DNA from 2 places in the Oceanobacillus sp. AG genome. Region 2 is predicted to be linked to the other one. Evidence: riboswitches for the same ligand, from Rfam matches in the RefSeq annotation. Region 2 holds a riboswitch; the other holds the start of a gene.
The links. Region 2 has a riboswitch for cobalamin ahead of GN217_RS09965 (DUF4430 domain-containing protein). Riboswitches for the same ligand answer to the same signal wherever they lie in the genome.
Positions count from the first base shown of each region.

Region 1: it holds a riboswitch for cobalamin, as region 2 does, so the genes downstream of both, GN217_RS07945 (acyl-CoA thioesterase) here and GN217_RS09965 (DUF4430 domain-containing protein) in region 2, are expected to answer to the same signal.

Region 1 is NZ_WOWT01000012.1:21,396-27,649, reverse strand. It holds gene GN217_RS07980 (hypothetical protein) at 34-672, opposite strand; gene GN217_RS07975 (hypothetical protein) at 784-993, opposite strand; gene GN217_RS07970 (hypothetical protein) at 1,129-1,311, opposite strand; gene GN217_RS18930 (HXXEE domain-containing protein) at 1,544-1,780, shown strand; gene GN217_RS18925 (HXXEE domain-containing protein) at 1,768-2,049, shown strand; partial or broken gene GN217_RS07960 (SDR family oxidoreductase) at 2,072-2,164, shown strand; gene GN217_RS07955 (DUF4367 domain-containing protein) at 2,244-3,410, opposite strand; gene GN217_RS07950 (hypothetical protein) at 3,657-3,914, shown strand; gene GN217_RS07945 (acyl-CoA thioesterase) at 4,322-4,804, opposite strand; cobalamin riboswitch at 4,989-5,165, opposite strand; gene GN217_RS07940 (hypothetical protein) at 5,352-5,546, shown strand; gene tenA (thiaminase II) at 5,597-6,254, opposite strand, start outside.
Region 2 is NZ_WOWT01000016.1:24,951-36,205, reverse strand. It holds gene GN217_RS09970 (DUF4430 domain-containing protein) at 1-458, opposite strand, end outside; gene GN217_RS09965 (DUF4430 domain-containing protein) at 602-3,061, opposite strand; cobalamin riboswitch at 3,207-3,391, opposite strand; gene GN217_RS09960 (GNAT family N-acetyltransferase) at 3,697-4,158, opposite strand; gene GN217_RS09955 (ATP-binding cassette domain-containing protein) at 4,585-6,858, shown strand; gene GN217_RS09950 (YitT family protein) at 6,985-7,860, shown strand; gene GN217_RS09945 (GTP pyrophosphokinase) at 8,140-8,829, shown strand; gene GN217_RS09940 (NADPH-dependent FMN reductase) at 9,229-9,771, shown strand; gene GN217_RS09935 (Rossmann-like and DUF2520 domain-containing protein) at 10,552-11,255, shown strand, end outside.

The sequences.
Region 1 (6,254 bases), on a different contig from region 2:
GATGTTAAGATTCCTAAATACCCCACTTCCCGCTTAAGACTTGCTCGGAAAAATGGTGTAAGACCACGAATAAATGAAATCAATAATAAAAACAATCCCCCAAACCATTGAAATGTTATACATCATTTCATTTGCATAAGGTGATGCCAAGTAATTGTCATCACCAATCCACGAAAGATCAGTCAGGTAATTCATCGCCTGATTGAGATCCTTTATTCCATAGCTCCAGAAAACAATCTGGACGGCTGCGAATATAAGTAAATGGAAAATGGAGCTGTATCGATTGATTTTGGCAATATATTTCGGGTCTTTTTGTCTCCTGATGATTTCTTTATCCCTTTCAGTAAGTAAGTCGATACCGCGCAAATTACCAATCTTCAAGCGCATCCAACGGTCCAACTTCCGGAAATCATTGATGCCAAAAGTGCACGCATACAAAATAAAAATCAAAATAACAATTTGAAACATCGAAATCTCGCCTGTTTCCCGGTAAATAAGGAGAGCAAGCACTCCCTCAACGATAAATAAGCCGAGAAAAGACAGCAGAAAGATAAGACTTAAATTCCGTTTGTTGAAAAAATAGCGGATGACCCCGAATAGAATTAATGAGATAAAGGACAGTATTTCTGCAGCGATAAAAATTTCCCATTGATGTTGGATTAGAAAGGTCATTTGGTGGCTCTCCCCTTTTGGAATTGGTTTAGGTTAATATGAAAAACACTCACTTGTAGTTTTACGGCGGAAGTGAGTGTTTGGTTTCAATGATTGCGCCTATAAATTCTCTTAAAACCATCGGATATGACTAAGTTGTATTTTTAACCTGTCTAGCTTTCTCTTGAATTTCCCCCGTTTATCGGTGATTAGTTGGATTTCAGATTTCAAAGCAATCTTTTCTGCCACGGTTTCGATTGTCAAGTTCTCTGTATTAATCCGTTCCTGGAAAATATCATGCGATAGTCCTGCGATACATCGATCGCTTTGTTTAACTCCCAAGGTTATATTCCCACTTCTAAACACGAGGGAAACCCAATATGTGAAGGTTGGGATATACAGTCCGTAAATCCCTGATTCTGTTCAACTAACATTCAGTGGGAGAGGTAAGGATATCCCCACTGAATGAGTTTCACTTTATGGCACGGGTTGCAATATCGGCGGTCCACCTAAAGACGAATCTTTAAGTCTTTTATAAGCAACATAAAAGGAAATCATTGCACCGATAACAAAGAACATGGCTGAAACAAAGGAAAGTTCTTCTAAAGATATTATCTCATTTGATGAGTTTGTTGATTTTGATTCTTGTGGTGATGACATAATGAGTACACCTCCAAATATCTTTTCCTTCTTTAATGTATTCAAGCGGAGAAAATATTTTACTCTTTTTAAAGGAAGACAGCCTTCAGATAATAACCTACCCGCCGATTGCCTTCCAGCCATGCGAAAAGTATTAATTATAAACTCGTATAAAGATAGGAATAATCATGTTAAAATACTGTTATAGAAAGGTTTTATAAAAGAGCATTTCTAAGAAAGGAGTTAAAAGGTTATGGATATCCATCTATTCATCCTAATTTTCACCATCATTTTCATGCTCCACAACCTAGAAGAAATCATGACAATTGAAAAATGGTTCAACAAAACGTATCCAAGAATTCGCAAAAGAATCCCTGCTTTTATAGAAGAAGAACTCAGGAAATTTGAGACAATGAATGCAGCCAGATTTTCTTTCGTTGTATTTTTACTTTCTATCCCAGTAGCTATTCTGATTGAATTACAACAATAACTGAGCATTATCTTCTATTTCTCGGGTTAAATCTGTTATTTGCTTTAAATATTTTCACCCATCCCTTACAATCCTTATACTTACGCAGCTATACTCCAGGTCTTTGGACTTCTGTATCACTGATCATTCCTTATTATATTATTCTTTGTTATCATATATCTAATACTGGTTTATTAACATTCAACAATTTATTAGGTGCAGTCGTAATTCTAATCTTGTTTATTCCTATTTTTCTTCTCAGTCATAAAGCAGCAGAAAAATGGAACTAACTCCTCGAGACAAAATTCAACAGTAGCAAATCTTGTCCTTTACTTAGCATCCGACGAATCCAGTTATTCCACTTGTTCTGAGTTTATCGTGGATGGTGGAATTACCGCAATGTAATAAACTTTTTACATCAAAAAAAACGACAGAGATTATCTAAAAATATTCCCTGTCGCTTTTTATTAGACGAAATGTGCTCTTACTCAATCCCCTCTGCTATTTGCAGAAACAATTCTTTCGGCATTTCAGACTCTTCGCCAATTAATTCAAGAAACACATCTTCATGTTCCCAAGTGAGACACATGAAACCATCATCATCAACCGCCAGATTACCTTCATTACCATTAATAGTGATTGTCTCCGTCTCTTCCCCTTCAAACATTCCATCATAATCCTCTTGTGAAGGATAGATGCTAAATACGAAGCCATTCCAATCTTCATCCTCATAAATGAGATAGACCATCTCTGACTCATCATCCGAGGAATAATAGGATTCCGTCATTTCATAGCCCTCCGGTACGAATGTAACATCGGGAATCGTATAATCTACATTTTCCTTAATTTCCTCAAGTGACATTTCTTCCTCGAGAAATGCAAAATCTTCTTCCCATTCCTCTTCCATTACAGCATTTTCTTTTACTTCTTCTGGAACTTCAATTGGCTCAACTTCATTCACATTCGACACCGTAGCTTCCGCTGTAACTTGAATAGATTCACCGTCCATTTCAAATTCCGCCTGAACAGTTTGTGATTGGATCAACATTGACTCTTTATCAACCTTCATTTCGGTCTCAAAGCTGTTGATCGTAATGTCGGAAAGGTCTTCTTCCAAGTCAATATCCATCGTCAAATCTCCCATTGATGTATCGAAATATGGTTCGATTAATTCCTCAAATTCTTCTCCCTCACCGGTTAACGTAAGGATATACTGATCCTCTTCCTCAGTCATTTCAAATTGATCAGCAAACGCCTCTAGTTTTTCAAGTTCACCTTCATTTAATTGGTCAAAGCTCTCTAGTCCCATTTCTTCTTCATCCGTAATGAACCATTCACCGAACATGTTCATATACACTTCTTCACCAACGATATATGTCTCCACATCCATAGAAATTCCAGTCATCCCCATCGTCATGTCTAAATAAAGTGTGTCCGGATCATGTGTGACGTCAGCCGTACCTTCAATCGATACATTCATATCCATAATCTCTGTATCGATCTTCATCTCTGTCGTATAACTTTCTAAATCAGCATTCGCTTGAATTGCCTGCTCCAATACTTGGCCTTCTGTTAACGGTTCCTTATCTTCCCCACAAGCAGCAAGCAGTAAGAAGCTTGCAATTATCAATAAGGCAATGGTTTTTCTCATCTCTCTTTTTCCCCCTTTTACTTATGCTATACCTAAATAACAATCGAAAAAATGACCCCTAACTCCTCTCTCATGTAAACATGTATAGGAAAATTCCTTTTGTAAAACTCAAGAATATTATACCCCAATACTTGGTAAATGGGGATAGTTATTTAGATGGATATGAATTTTATTTTTTAGTAAAATGAAACTTAATTACTTGCCACTCGTATGTAAGATATGAATGTATAAATCGGAGGATATTTAATGAAAAAGTATCTTGTCTTTATCGTTAGTTTTATTGTAATGTTCATCGTATTCCAGGTACTGTCTGGCATGTTCCTAACATGGATATATACTCCGGATATTAGTTCAGCTTGGAGCATGAGTGCTGGCCTCTCCCAGAAAACCGTTATTACAGGCAGCAATTCATTTGGGCTACCATTGCTTACTGCTGCGCTTGCTGCTTCTGTTGCTTATGTGATCTTGGTGAAGTTTGCGGGGCGCAGGAAGGGAAATAGTTAAATGATGAAAACAAAGGCGCAAGCGCCCTTGCAGGTTAAAAACGCGACGTCCTGTCGCAACACCTGCACTAGCACATCCTGTGCGTCGTAGCAACGTACAAACTGGAGCACTCCGGAATGAGATAAAGGAAACATGCCCCTTTAGGGGTAGACGTGAGTTGGGCTTTAGCCCGTTTTTAAACGGCCCTCCTTTAGTTTTGAGTTGATGTTGACTTTCACCACAGGGGTATAAGGGCGACTAAGCCTCACAAAGACCGCTCGACAAGTCTTCTTTATCGATTGGAGGAGTGTGAAGTTTGATAGTCGCTGGGCACTGGAGCCGGACGTGGCTAGCCCCGGATACCTAAGTTATCACAGCATTTTTATTTTATAGTTTCATGTATAATGAGAAAGAGGCAGGATTCCTTCTTACCTGCCCTCTGAATACTCCCGTATCTGCATCCGTCGACTTTTCCTTATTTGCGCACTTTGAAACAGACGCTTCTCCTCCTCCGTTTCCGGAATCACGCCACTCACTTTGGTTGGAATTCCTTCACTATTAATTGCAACCATCGTCAGAATTGCAGTAGTCGTCGTTGTTATTTCGCCTGTATCCAAATGCTGGCATTCCACTTTCACATACACTTCCATCGAGGTTCTGCCCGTAGAGACGACGACCGCCTCCAATTTTAATATGTCACCCGCCTTAGCAGTTGAGAGAAAATTCACCGTATCGATCGATGCCGTGACCACCACACTCCCGCTATGCTTCATAGCAGCAATCGCCGCTATTTCGTCAATTGATGCTAAAACAGTTCCTCCAAAAATTGTTCCCATATGGTTTGTATCCGGAGGTAAAACAAGCTTCGTCTGAATTGTTCTCGAAATTGTCGCTGGTAATTTTTCTTCCATTTCATAACCTCTTCTCTGTTCTTTGAAGTGACCGCTTAAGAGACTTCGGGAGAGTTTTTAAGGAAATGAAAAAACCCATCAAAACTGATGGGCATAATAAAGATAGCATCCTCAATAAAACAGTAATCTTTTACCGTTAAAAGTCAGAATAAACCTCATTATACCTTCCCAGCTCCCGAAGAAGATAACTTTCATAATAATGGCAGGTCTCCTGACTTATGCTTCCTCCTACTCTAATTCCTTCCCGTCCAAGACAGTGGATTTACTTATTTCGTCAGCATTTACAGTTGCGGGTACAGTTCTGGTTTCACACCAGATTCCCTATTAAGTCTCCTTAGACACCATGATTACGGGTCTTATCGTATGTAGTTATTTTCCATAAAAAGCTAAGTATTGTATCAAGCATAGTATAGATTGTTTAAATTAGCAATGTTAATGGAAGTTTATTAAAAACGAAACATAAACATATAGCAAATGTGGAACGTAATAATGAATAATTAGAAATAATCATTACAATATTCGCTAACTTTAAAAGAGGAGTGATCTGTTGAGCGACTGGATTCCAAGACTTATATTGCTCATTGTCGCAGTACCCTTTGTTTGGTATTTTGTTGCATTAAGTAAAAATGTAAGTAAAACAGAGAAAGAGCATGATCGGGATATGTCATATGAAATCAATCCGTTTACAGGGTTGAAAATGCCATCAAGTGATTCAAAGAAAGATAAGAAAAAAAGTGAATAAACCGCTTAACAAAATTAGGGGGAGCGACAAGCACTCCCCCCATTACTCTCTTAGATCGGCCACATCTCCATATTCTCTGCCATTTCCCAGAACATGTATTCAAATTTACTTGTTTTTACAACAATATCTTCAAGCGCTTGTAACTCTTTTTCAGATTTGCCTGCTGCGTAATCGTTAATTAACTTCTGGCAGTTTTCGGCGAGCTCGGTGAATTCTACCGATGAATACATTTGAATCCAATTACCGTAAAACTCATGCTCTAATGACTCTGGGTTTTTCGCTAATTCTTTTCCAATATAGTTATAGCTCCATGCACACGCCAGCACAGATGCAATCGCATTCTCTACACCGCCAAGCTGGGAGACATTCAGCATATAGCTTGTATAAGCAGTCATCGTAGCTGATGGCTCTGTGTCCTCGAGTTCTTCACTTGTAATACCAAAGCGGGCTGCATATTCCCTGTGTAATTCCATTTCCATGTTCAATGTCCCGTGCAATAGATTCGCAAACATCGTCATCGTATGTAAATCTGGTGACTTTGAGCTTCCAATCGCAAAGATTCTCGAATACTCGATTAAGTAGACATAGTCCTGCTTCATATAATGCTTGAACTTTTCTTTATCAAGCGTCCCATCCCCGATTCCCTTTACAAACGGATGCTCCAAGTAAGCTTCCCAAATTGGCTGGACTTTTTTCCACAGACGATCT
Region 2 (11,255 bases):
CCGGCTGAATGGTTGGTATGATCCTTTTGTTGATTGGTATTAGGTGTTGACTCATTTGAATTAGCAGATTTATTCGTTGATTGGTTTGCGTCCGTCTTCGTTGTTGTCGATTCGTTGTCCGTATCCTCGGATGCATCCGCAACTGTACTTTCTTTCTCTTCTTTCTTGGTATTTTCCTCTGATGCTTCACTCTCCTCTGCATCCTCATCATCAGCTTTTTCAGTGTTAGAACGAACTTTGATTAATTCTTTCGTTTCCATAGAGACTGCCGATGTTGGAATAACTGATATCTTTTCCACTTGGATGGCTGCTTGCTGGCCACCACATGCTACAAGTAGAATCATAGAAAAGGTGATAAGGGCTAAACGGAATACCTGCTTCATAACAAACATCCTTTCTTTAAAAGGGTAGAATAATCCACTGGCAGTCAGCGGATTATCCATAGAGTGAAACTTCAATCAGTGGGGGTTTTTCTTCATCCTCATTGATTGTTAGTTGAACGAATCGGGGTGTTAGCGTCCGTTATCTCCCACCTAAACTTTCACGAAGACCCTAAAGTTTTGAGGTGGGAGTTTTACGGACGGTTACACCGGGATAAATATTACTCTGTAACTTTATTTCTGCGCTTAATATACAATAGAGCACCGGCTGCGATTAGGATGAATCCCAATGCTAAGAAATTAAACATATTTGTTGCTGTCATTGGTAGTTTCTTACCTTTTTTATCTTTGTCATTATCTACTAGTGGCGGGGTTGCTCCGTCTTTATCATTGTCGGCAGGATCTTTCTGTCCTGTATCATGTTTAAATACCCCGTATGTGCTAAGGTGATCGGTTGTTAGGGTGACAAATCCGGCTGTCGCATCATAAGTGCTGCCAGATAAAACGTCCCAGCTTTCCGTTTCTTCATTGAAATGGAATGCTTTTATTTGGTTAGCATCGAGGCCTTGCACTGCGTCTGCGTCAACTGCCAAGCCAATGATAATATCATGATCAAACTCGGAAACAATCGTTCCATCCACGGTTAAGGTAAAGTCATAGACAGCACCGATTGCTTCTTTAACACTTTGTTCAGCAAGATTGACTTCAATTGTTTCACCAAGTTCACGTAATTGTTTCACTACAGGAACAGGAATCGTGATGATCGTATCTCCGTTATTAATAACGAGCGGCTTGTCTGCCTGAACAAGGTAGTCGGCAGCTTCAGCTTCTACCTCAACTGTAAAATTAGCTAATTTGTCTGCATGATGTGGTGTTACTACGACAGCATGTTCAGTTTCATATTGGTGCAGGTTGTCTTTTGTTATGATAACTTTATTCGGATCGTCAGATGGATTGTTTTTGTCATTGTCCCCATCGTTATCACCGTCACCCTCGTCATCGCCAGGCTCTTTCGTATCTTCCTTCTTATCAAACTTAAACACTGGACCAGTACCATTCTTGAATTGATCATAAGCAACTAATGCTAATGCCCCTTGGTTGATTGCGAAAACACTTGAAACATCATCTTCCGGTAAATGTTTAAAGCTGCCATCTTCCATTTGGAAGCTGATAAGGTGTTCTAGTAAGTTTCCGCCAGATTTTGTAAAGGCATCGCTTGTTGCGTCAACTCCGACAGCGGATAGGCCGATAATGACCATTGCAGCGGATTCCGCTGAATACCCGCCATTAAACTCTTCATCGTATCCGCCTTTATCCCCTTGTTGTTTGCTCATAGCTTTAACTGCTCGGTCAAGTGCAGCCTTCACGTCCGCATCATCCGCATAAGCGCTTAAAGCAAGCAGGCCCATCCCAGTAATATCCGGGCTTGGTCTTTCACCAAAGAAGGACCAGCCGCCTGCATCCAGCTCCATCTCAAGGAATGCTTCAATGATGCTGTCCCGTGTCCAGTCTGTACCTTCTGGGGTGGGATAATTGAAACTATCAATTGCGAGCAAGCTATAAACGAGTTGGTTACTTAATGGCATTTTTTCATTCAGTAACATCTCAATCAAGTTGATGCCGTTTATATCTGTTGCATCATACCCGGCAGAAGTTAAGATAATAATGTTTTTTGCAATTTCTGTAGCATTCCCTGAGTAATCATCATTGATGGAAGCGGCTACTTCTTCGGCCATGTCATTTGAAACATCAGCACCAGCAGAGTGAAGGGCGGAGAATCCGTACCAGTCCATTTCAGCTGGATTGGACGAGAGATAATTGATTACAGCTTGCAGGGCTTCTGTATAATCTTTATCCGCAACTACCTGTTCTTTATCTTTTTTCTTATCTTTTTCATTTACAGGTGGCTCTTCTGATTTCTCATCTTCTTTATCAGCCGGTTCTTCCGGTTCACACGAGTCATCGACGACAAGTTCAAGCGTGTCGCCATCTTTAACCGTATGACCGAGTAACCCAACTTGCATCATGTCGCCATTCATATAGGTCGACCAGTATTCACAATCTCTTTCTAATGGTTCACCTAAGTAATTCACAAATGTTAAGTATTCGGAATCAACGCTCACATCTACTTTTACATTTTGATTTGCAGCAGCTTTAATTAGAGCGTCATAGGCAGTCGTGTATTGTGGCATGGATACAGTAGTTTCTGTAATAACTGTCTCCCCATTTGCATCTACTGCAGAAACCGCAACATCAAATACTTGAGGTTCGGCTGCAAGGTCTGTAAGAATAAATTGAATATTATCCCCGTTCGTTACTTCAGTTGAACTTGCTCCCATGTCTTGGAATAGGCCATTCACATAAAAGGACCAGAAGTTCGATTCGGGATCAGCAGCTACTCCACCAATACCCGTAATCATCTCGCCAAAGTCAAAGCTGTCCCATTCTAGTTGATCATCTACTTCTCTAATCACATCAAAGGCAGTATCCCCATTTGAAATTTCCACTGCTATAGTGTCTAATACTGCAGAACCATCTTCATCAACAGCAGAGATGGTGACAGCATTCTCCAAGTTTGCTGCATTTACGGTTTGCAGGCCGAATAATCCAGATTGCGAGAGAAATAGAATGGCAGTCATCACCACGATAAACAGTTGCTGTAATCTACTATTTCGAACCATTTGTATACCCCCATCTTACGTATTTTTACCAATAAAAAAACATCTCTACCTTTAGAGATGTTTAACAAAGCAAGCGTTATCAATCATGGATCAATCCATAATACATAACTACTATCAGCCACACCTCCTATCCTCGTAGGTTTATAAATTGGCGCTAAAATAGGCAGGTCTCCTGGCTTATGTTCATCGCTCTCCATTGCCTTCCCATAATAAAACAGTGGCTTATGAATGAAGAACTCGCATTTACAGTGGCGGGACCGCGCCGGATTTTCACCGACTTCCCTTTTCATGATTTTAAAATATAAATCAACCTATTTTTTCGCATATTTAGTTGTTGAAAGGGGAGAAAGTTTCTCCAGATACTATGTATTAACTATGACTTAAGTATAGCAAAAATTATGAGTTTGTCTATGAGAGGAAAGAAAAGGAGGAAACTAACTAGCTTGTTTAATAGACATTAAACAAGCCTTTCTTCATTAACAATTCAACTAGCTGCCGATATAAATAATGTGCCCACGCAATAGCTGCTCAATTTGATAACGATAAAGGTTAGTGAATCCATAGTTAACTAATATTATCAATCAAATGTTTGTTTTAACAAATTCTCATTTATATAGTGCTAGATTCAGGATTTGTTACAGTTTTAATTTCATGCCCTCGTGCGTTGCTCTAAATCCTAATTGTTCATAGAATCGCCGTGCCTCTGTTCTTTTTTTATCAGTCGTAAGCTGGATCAAATGACAGCCGCGTTCTTTTGCTCGTTCGATTGCCCATTGAATTAGCAGCTTGCCCACACCTTGTCCACGTGCGGAAGCAGATATCCTGACACCTTCAATCGTTGCACGCCAGCCTCCTTGGTAAGTGATGGAAGGCGTAAAGGTGATTTGCTGCACTCCGATGATCTCCTTGCCAATACACGCTACAATCAATTCATTATTTGGATCTGAATCAATTGCAAAAAAGGCTTCTCGATAACGATTTGGGAGAGGTTTTTCGTACTTCTCCCGAGAAGCACCAAGTACATCATCCGCAAGCAAGGCGACGATACGTTCCAAATCCTCTACGGTTGCTTTCCTAAAACTAATGTCAGATTCCATTCTCATTTCCCCCCCAGTTTATTGAGAAATTCCTATATAATATTTATTTTCACTATAAGTATATAGAAATAGCCTAATTACTCAACTTTAAAGATTGAAAAATTGGCCTTTCATCACTATTCATGAGTTTCGTATCTGGGATAAATTCATCGATGTATTCATCATCGCCGTTTTTTAATTGGTAATCCATCGGGATCTCTTTTACATTTTTTAAAAAAGAGGGATTTTCAAATACTAATTGAAAACTTAACCTGACTTTATTGGCATCTGAAAAGTGCTTATCTAGCGTTATCCTAATTTCATGCACTTATCAGAATCAGGGGCTTTTTTTATTACAAAAATACTGCTCATCATATTTTTTACCTATACTATTAGAGTGTGATAATATTAGCATTGGTTAACGGTTAAAGGAGCGAGGGCGATAACATGTCAGCAAATAAAGATGAAATCATATTACGAGGATTAAAAGAAAATAACTTGAAAAATATAGATTTGAATCTGCCAAAAGAGAAGATCATCGTTTTCACAGGCCTTTCCGGTTCAGGAAAAAGCTCAGTCGTCTTTGATACATTAGCTACCGAGAGCAGAAGACAGATGACATTGAATTATCCTCACTATGTCCGGAATCAAATGCCGAAGTTTGAGCGTCCCCAAGCTGATCTTATGCAGAATTTAAGCCCGGTTGTTGTCGTGGAACAGCGGCAATCAGGAGGAAATTCACGTTCAACGGTCGGCACGTATATGGATATCCATCCATTGATTCGCTTATTGTTCTCTAGGATTGGTGAGCCAGCAATTGGCTCTGCGACAGACTTTTCTAGTCAAAGTGCGTTCGGCGGTTGTCCGGAATGTAGCGGCTTCGGCGAGGTCATTGCACCAGATTTGAGAAAAATTGTGGATGAAGAGAAGTCACTCCGGGAATACGCAGTAAAATTTAAACCTTTATCTCCTTCTGGCTGGCAAGGTAGATGGATGATGACATGCGGTTTATTTGATCCGGATAAACCAATCAAAGATTACCCGGAAGACAAGCGTCGACTGTTATTATATGGCCCGCCAGAGGGGGAGAAAGTGAATGCACCCTTTCATACAAAACATGGACCACAACCCCATGATTGGGACGGAATCCTGCCCCGTTTTACACGGCTTTACATTAACAGGGATATTTCCAAATTGAAAGGAATCACCCAAGATGATGTCCTCGCGATGTCGACACGTTCCCTCTGTCCAACCTGCCAAGGGTCAGGACTGAATCCAAAAGTGTTGGAAAGCCGTATCAATGGCTTAAATATCGCGGAGTATGACCACTTGGAACTGACAGACGTTCTAAAAGAATTACAGAAAATAACCGACCCGCTCGGAGAATCAATCGCCCAGCAGGCTATTCCCCATGTGACCCAACTTGTTGAAATGGGGCTAGGCTATTTGAGTCTATCAAGAAAAATGGGCACATTGTCTGGTGGTGAAGCGCAAAGGGTAAAAATCGCCCGGCATTTAGGAAGCAGTCTCAACAATATTACATATATTTTCGATGAGCCGAGCGCAGGGCTTCATCCGGAAGAAGTGGAAATGTTGCTTAACATGTTGCACCATATTAAAGCCCAGCATAATTCCGTTATCGTGATCGAACATGATGTATCGGTGATCAAGGCAGCAGATGAAATTATTGAGATGGGACCAGGAGCTGGGATCCATGGTGGAAAAATCATTTACCAGGGCAAGTTGGAAGGGTTGGAAAATTCAGGAGCAGCAACAAGTTTAAATGAAAAAATAAAAATCAATCAAAATCCCAGGAAGCAAAATGAATTTTTCACCATAAACAAAGCGACGAACAATAATTTGAAAAATATAAGCGTAAGCCTTCCGAAGTATACGTTAGTCTCCGTCTGTGGTGTCTCCGGTTCTGGTAAAAGTTCTCTTTTGACGGAAGCATTTACAGAACAGTACCCTGAAACAATTACGGTTGGGCAAGGAAGTATCGGCATTTCTAACCGTTCAACCTTAGCAACCTACATGGGGATCATGGATGATATCCGTGCCATATTTGCGAAAGAAACGGGGCAGCCAGCAGGATTGTTTAGTTTCAACTCGTTAGGTGCCTGTCCCGTTTGTAAAGGCAAAGGGGCTGTCATGCCTGACGTGGCATTCGCGGATCCAGTAACGATTTCTTGTGAAGCGTGTGGCGGGACGAGGTATTCAGATGAAGCTTTATCTTACCGCTACCAAGGTAACAATATCGTGGAAATATTAGAGCTAACGATAGACGAGGCGCTCGACTTTTTTAGAATGCCGAAAATCATCAAGCGCGTGAATACGTTAAAAGATGTCGGGTTAGGGTATCTAACCTTAGGACAGACGACAAGTTCACTAAGCGGAGGCGAAGTCCAGCGATTGAAACTGGCAAGCCATTTACAAAAAGAGGGGCAAATTTATTTATTGGATGAACCTTCTTTAGGACTTCATACGAAAGATAATAATAAACTTCTTGATGTATTCCAGAAGCTTGTGAACAGAGGGAATTCTGTTATCATCATTGAACACAATCTAGACTTTATCGCGGCAAGTGATTGGGTAATTGAGATGGGTCCAGGCGGAGGAAAAGAAGGCGGTCAGATTATATTTGAAGGAACACCGGAAGCAATGTTGAAAGCTCGGACTGTGACAGCGAAATGGTTGCGGGCTGGTATTGGAGAAAGATGAATAAAAAGTGGTGTTCATGGGAAAGTGATGAATATCACTTTTTATTTCACTTTACCTACTTCGGATAAAGAATTGATAAACGAACAAAATAGAATCAAACATCTAACTGTGGAAAGAGGAAATTAAATGAGTACAGCCGCGAAGCAACAAAGAATTACAAAAATAAAAAAGATATTACGGGCATTGGCAGTTGTTATTGGAGCTTTTATCACAGCATATGGACTAGAGTCGGTACTCATCCCTAACAACGTGTCTGACGGAGGAGTGACAGGTTTAAGTATCGTTGCTTCTCAATTATTCGGTTTGCCTCTAGGCATTTTACTTGCTGTATTGAATATCCCATTCATTTACTTAGGATATAAACAAATAGGAAAAAGCTTTGCCATTTATTCTGTTCTTGGCATCGCCTCTCTCGCATACGGGACAAGCATTATGCACCATATACCAATTATTGTTCAAGGGGATACATTATTAATAACCGTTGTAGGTGGTATTATCATCGGTTTCGGTATCGGCCTGGCATTACGAAATGGTGGAGCATTAGATGGGATTGATATGTTAGCAGTATTACTTTCCCGGAAATTACCATTTGGCACAAGTGACCTTATCTTATTTTTAAATTTATTTGTATTTGTGATTGTTTCTTTCGTTTTTGGTTTACAAGGGGCTTTCTTATCAGCAATTGCATATTACATTGCATCTAGAGTAATTCCCATTGTTGAAGAAGGCTTAAGCGGTTCTAAAACATATAAAATCATCACGAGTCAACCAGACATAATGGCGGAAACGATCCGTGACCGTTTAGGTCGGATGGCAACTTATAATCTCGTTGAAGGCAGTTATACAAATGGAAAATTCAAAGAAATCACTTGTATTATTAATCGCTTAGAGGATAGTAAAATGAAGGAAATCATTTCTGAAATTGACGAAAATGCTTTTGTCGTTGTGTATGATGTAGCAGAAGTGAAAGGTGGGACATTTAAGAAAAAAGATATTCATTAGTAAAGGAAAGGTATTGCAGCAGGAGCAGTTGTTACGAAGGATGTTGCGGAAAATGCGGTGGTTGCAGGAGTTCCGGCAAAATTTATAAAGGAAGTTGAAGGAGTAAAACAGGAGTGAACTACCACTCCTGTTTTTAACATCTTTAATTCGGGTTATTTCTAACAATCCTGCTATAATATAAATATATTCATCTATAGTGCATTCTAGAAAGAAAGGAATTTTTATATGATTAATAACCTGGAAGCCTTAAAAAAGGTTAGAAGTGAATTAACCCGATTTATGATGACTTACCAGTTCGGCTTGTCCGAAATGAATACGAAATTGACCATCCTCCAGGAGGAATTCCAACATATCCACGACTACAATCCGATTGAACATATTAAAACACGTATTAAATCTCCTGAGAGTATCATGAAGAAGATGTATCGGAAGAATATTCCTATATCAACGGAATCGATAAAGCATAATATTATGGATATCGCTGGAATCCGTGTTGTCTGTTCCTTCATTTCCGATATTTATCGGATCAGTGAAATGATAGAAAATCAAAAAGACGTTACAGTCATTGAAAAGAAGGATTATATTAAGAACGCGAAACCAAACGGTTATAAAAGCCTACATTTAATTGTCTCGGTGCCTGTATTCATGTCTGACCGGATTGAAGATGTCTATGTAGAAATTCAAATCCGGACTGTCGCCATGGATTTCTGGGCAAGCTTGGAACATAAGATATACTATAAATATGATAGTCTCGTTCCAGAACGGTTAACGAAAGAACTGACGGAAGCAGCTATGGTAGCTAATGACTTGGATGAAAAGATGGAGCAACTGCATAACGAAGTCAGTCATATTAAAGATCAGAACAGTCGAGAGCAGGACCTCAATTTTTTAGATTTGAATGAGGATAGATTATATTTGCCGATAAATTTTTTACGGGATTTCATTAGGGATGCCGAAGAGGAGAAATAGGTAATTTTTAAGGGTGCGTGGAGGGATAATTGCCTGGGTGCGAAGGTTTAGGTTTTTTATCGTTCAAAGGATGAGACGCTACTGCTAAACATCTGAAATCCAGTCATCTTCGAGCTTTCGGTTAATTAAAAGGTCTTTAACCGCTCGAAAGAATACCAACTTGGATTTTTCGTTCGATTACAAGGTCTCTAATTGCTTGAAAGTGTATCATCTCCATAAATTAGGTCGATTAAAGAGCTTCTAAATGCCCGAGGACGTACCGGCCTAAGCATCTTCAGGCGATTAGAGTGCATCTAATCCATCGAAGCCCAGTGCCGTCCCATTTTTCAGATGATTAGAGACATACTTATAGACACTCAAGCACGATCTCTGAATCAAAGAGGAAAAGAGGTAGATAGAATGAAGCTAGTAGGAGTTTCGGGCGCGCTCGCAGGCGGGAAAACAGCAGTTGCGGTTGAAGCAGTGTTAGCTGCTGCCCGAGTGCATGACCCGACGATCAAAACGGAATTAATTGATTTACGGGAATATGACATTGAATTCGCAGCGGGTCTTCCTTTATCTGCATACAATGAAGATACATGGAATGTGGTGAAAAAGATTCAAGCTGCAGATTTTCTCGTGTTTGGTACACCGATCTATCAGGCATCCCTTTCCGGTGCGCTAAAGAATTTGCTCGATCACTTGCCTGAATATGCGTTTCGTAATAAAGTGACCGGGATGGTTGCGACCGGTTGGACGAATCGGCATTTTCTTGTTTTAGAATATCATTTAGGCTCGATACTTTCTTATTTCAAAGGACTGATTCCAACTGGGAACGTGTTTATTCATAATGAAGCTTATGATATTGAGAGTGATGAACTAATCGATGATCGGATTTACGAACGAATTGGGCAGCTTGCGGAAGAGATGATTTATTTGCAGCGAGGGATTATGAATAGATAAGTATTCAAATGATCAGAGCAGTTTAAGTCATTTTTATAGGAGTCAATGATGTATTTAGGGATTGATAGCGAAGAAACATTCATCAAACGTACTTTAATGGGTGCGATGGAGAAATTTCTGAAATGGGAAAGCGGTAGAAGTTTTGATTCATATTGAACACAGGTTGCGGCGCTTGCTCTAAAACTCGAACTGAAAAAATAGCAAATGACGGTAAAATAATTAATAAATGAAGTTATCGGTCTAAAAGAGCCTACAGGTACTTTAAAAGAAGAAATCTCTGATATAAAAATTGATTTACATGAATAAATTTCTAATAAGAATCTAGACTTCATGTTCTCAGGCTGTCAAGAAATCTTGACAGCCTATTTTATATCAAATAGATGGTAATGACTGTCATCTATTTAGATAAGGATAATTGTATAGGCTTTTATTATCATTTTTTAATCTCTGCTATGAACGATAATTTCCAAAAGAATAAAAAATTCATGTATAGAGTCATTATTAATAAATATATGGCCTACTATTTCATATTCAGAAGATCGGGGAACTCCTTTTTAGTTTCTAAAAGACTATCATCTCTGCATCTCCCCGTAAATCTAATCTCCTCTGCTTTTTCAAGGCTATTAGAAAGAAAGGATATATGATGAAAAATCTATCTTTATTATCTGTGATAAAGTCTAAGTATTTCAATGTTTCCCCCATTTATAGTTGCTTATTTAGGTCATTATTCGCTATCATATAGGAAATACCACAAGACAGAATTTTGCTAGGGGGGTGCTTATGAAGATTGGATTTATTGGAGCAGGGAAAGTAGGAGTCTCCCTCGGAAAGTACTTAACTGAGCACAAAGTAAAAGTGACAGGATATTACAGCAGAACCCTCAAGTCATCGATAGAAGCAGCTGAATTTACAAATACTAGAGTCTATGAAGATGTTAGATTTTTAGTCGAAAATAGTGATGCTATTTTTATAACTGTACCAGATGGCGCTATATCTAAGGTATGGGACGAATTGAAAGTGCTTCCAATAAAAGATAAGATCATTAGTCATTTTAGTGGTTCTTTAAGTTCGGAGGTTTTTTCGGATAGTAGTCGTTACAGTGCATTCGGTTATTCGATCCATCCCCTTTTTGCAATTAATGATAAGTATCATTCTTATAAAGAGCTGTCGAAAGCAGTTTTTACCATCGAGGGGCATGAGAAGTACTTGAACGATCTGACTGGTTTAGTTGAAAGCTTCGGGAACGAGGTAAGCGTGATTCAAGCTGCGGACAAAACTCGGTACCACGCATCTGCAGCTATGGTCAGTAATCTTTATGTCGGTCTCGTAGCCTTAGGTGAGAAAATGCTTGTTGACTGTGGTTTTACACCAGACAAAGCGCACCGGGCACTCGCACCACTTATTCAAGGAAATACGGAAAATATTCTTTCCTACGGGACAACGGATGCACTGACAGGACCGATTGAGAGAAATGATCTTGGTAC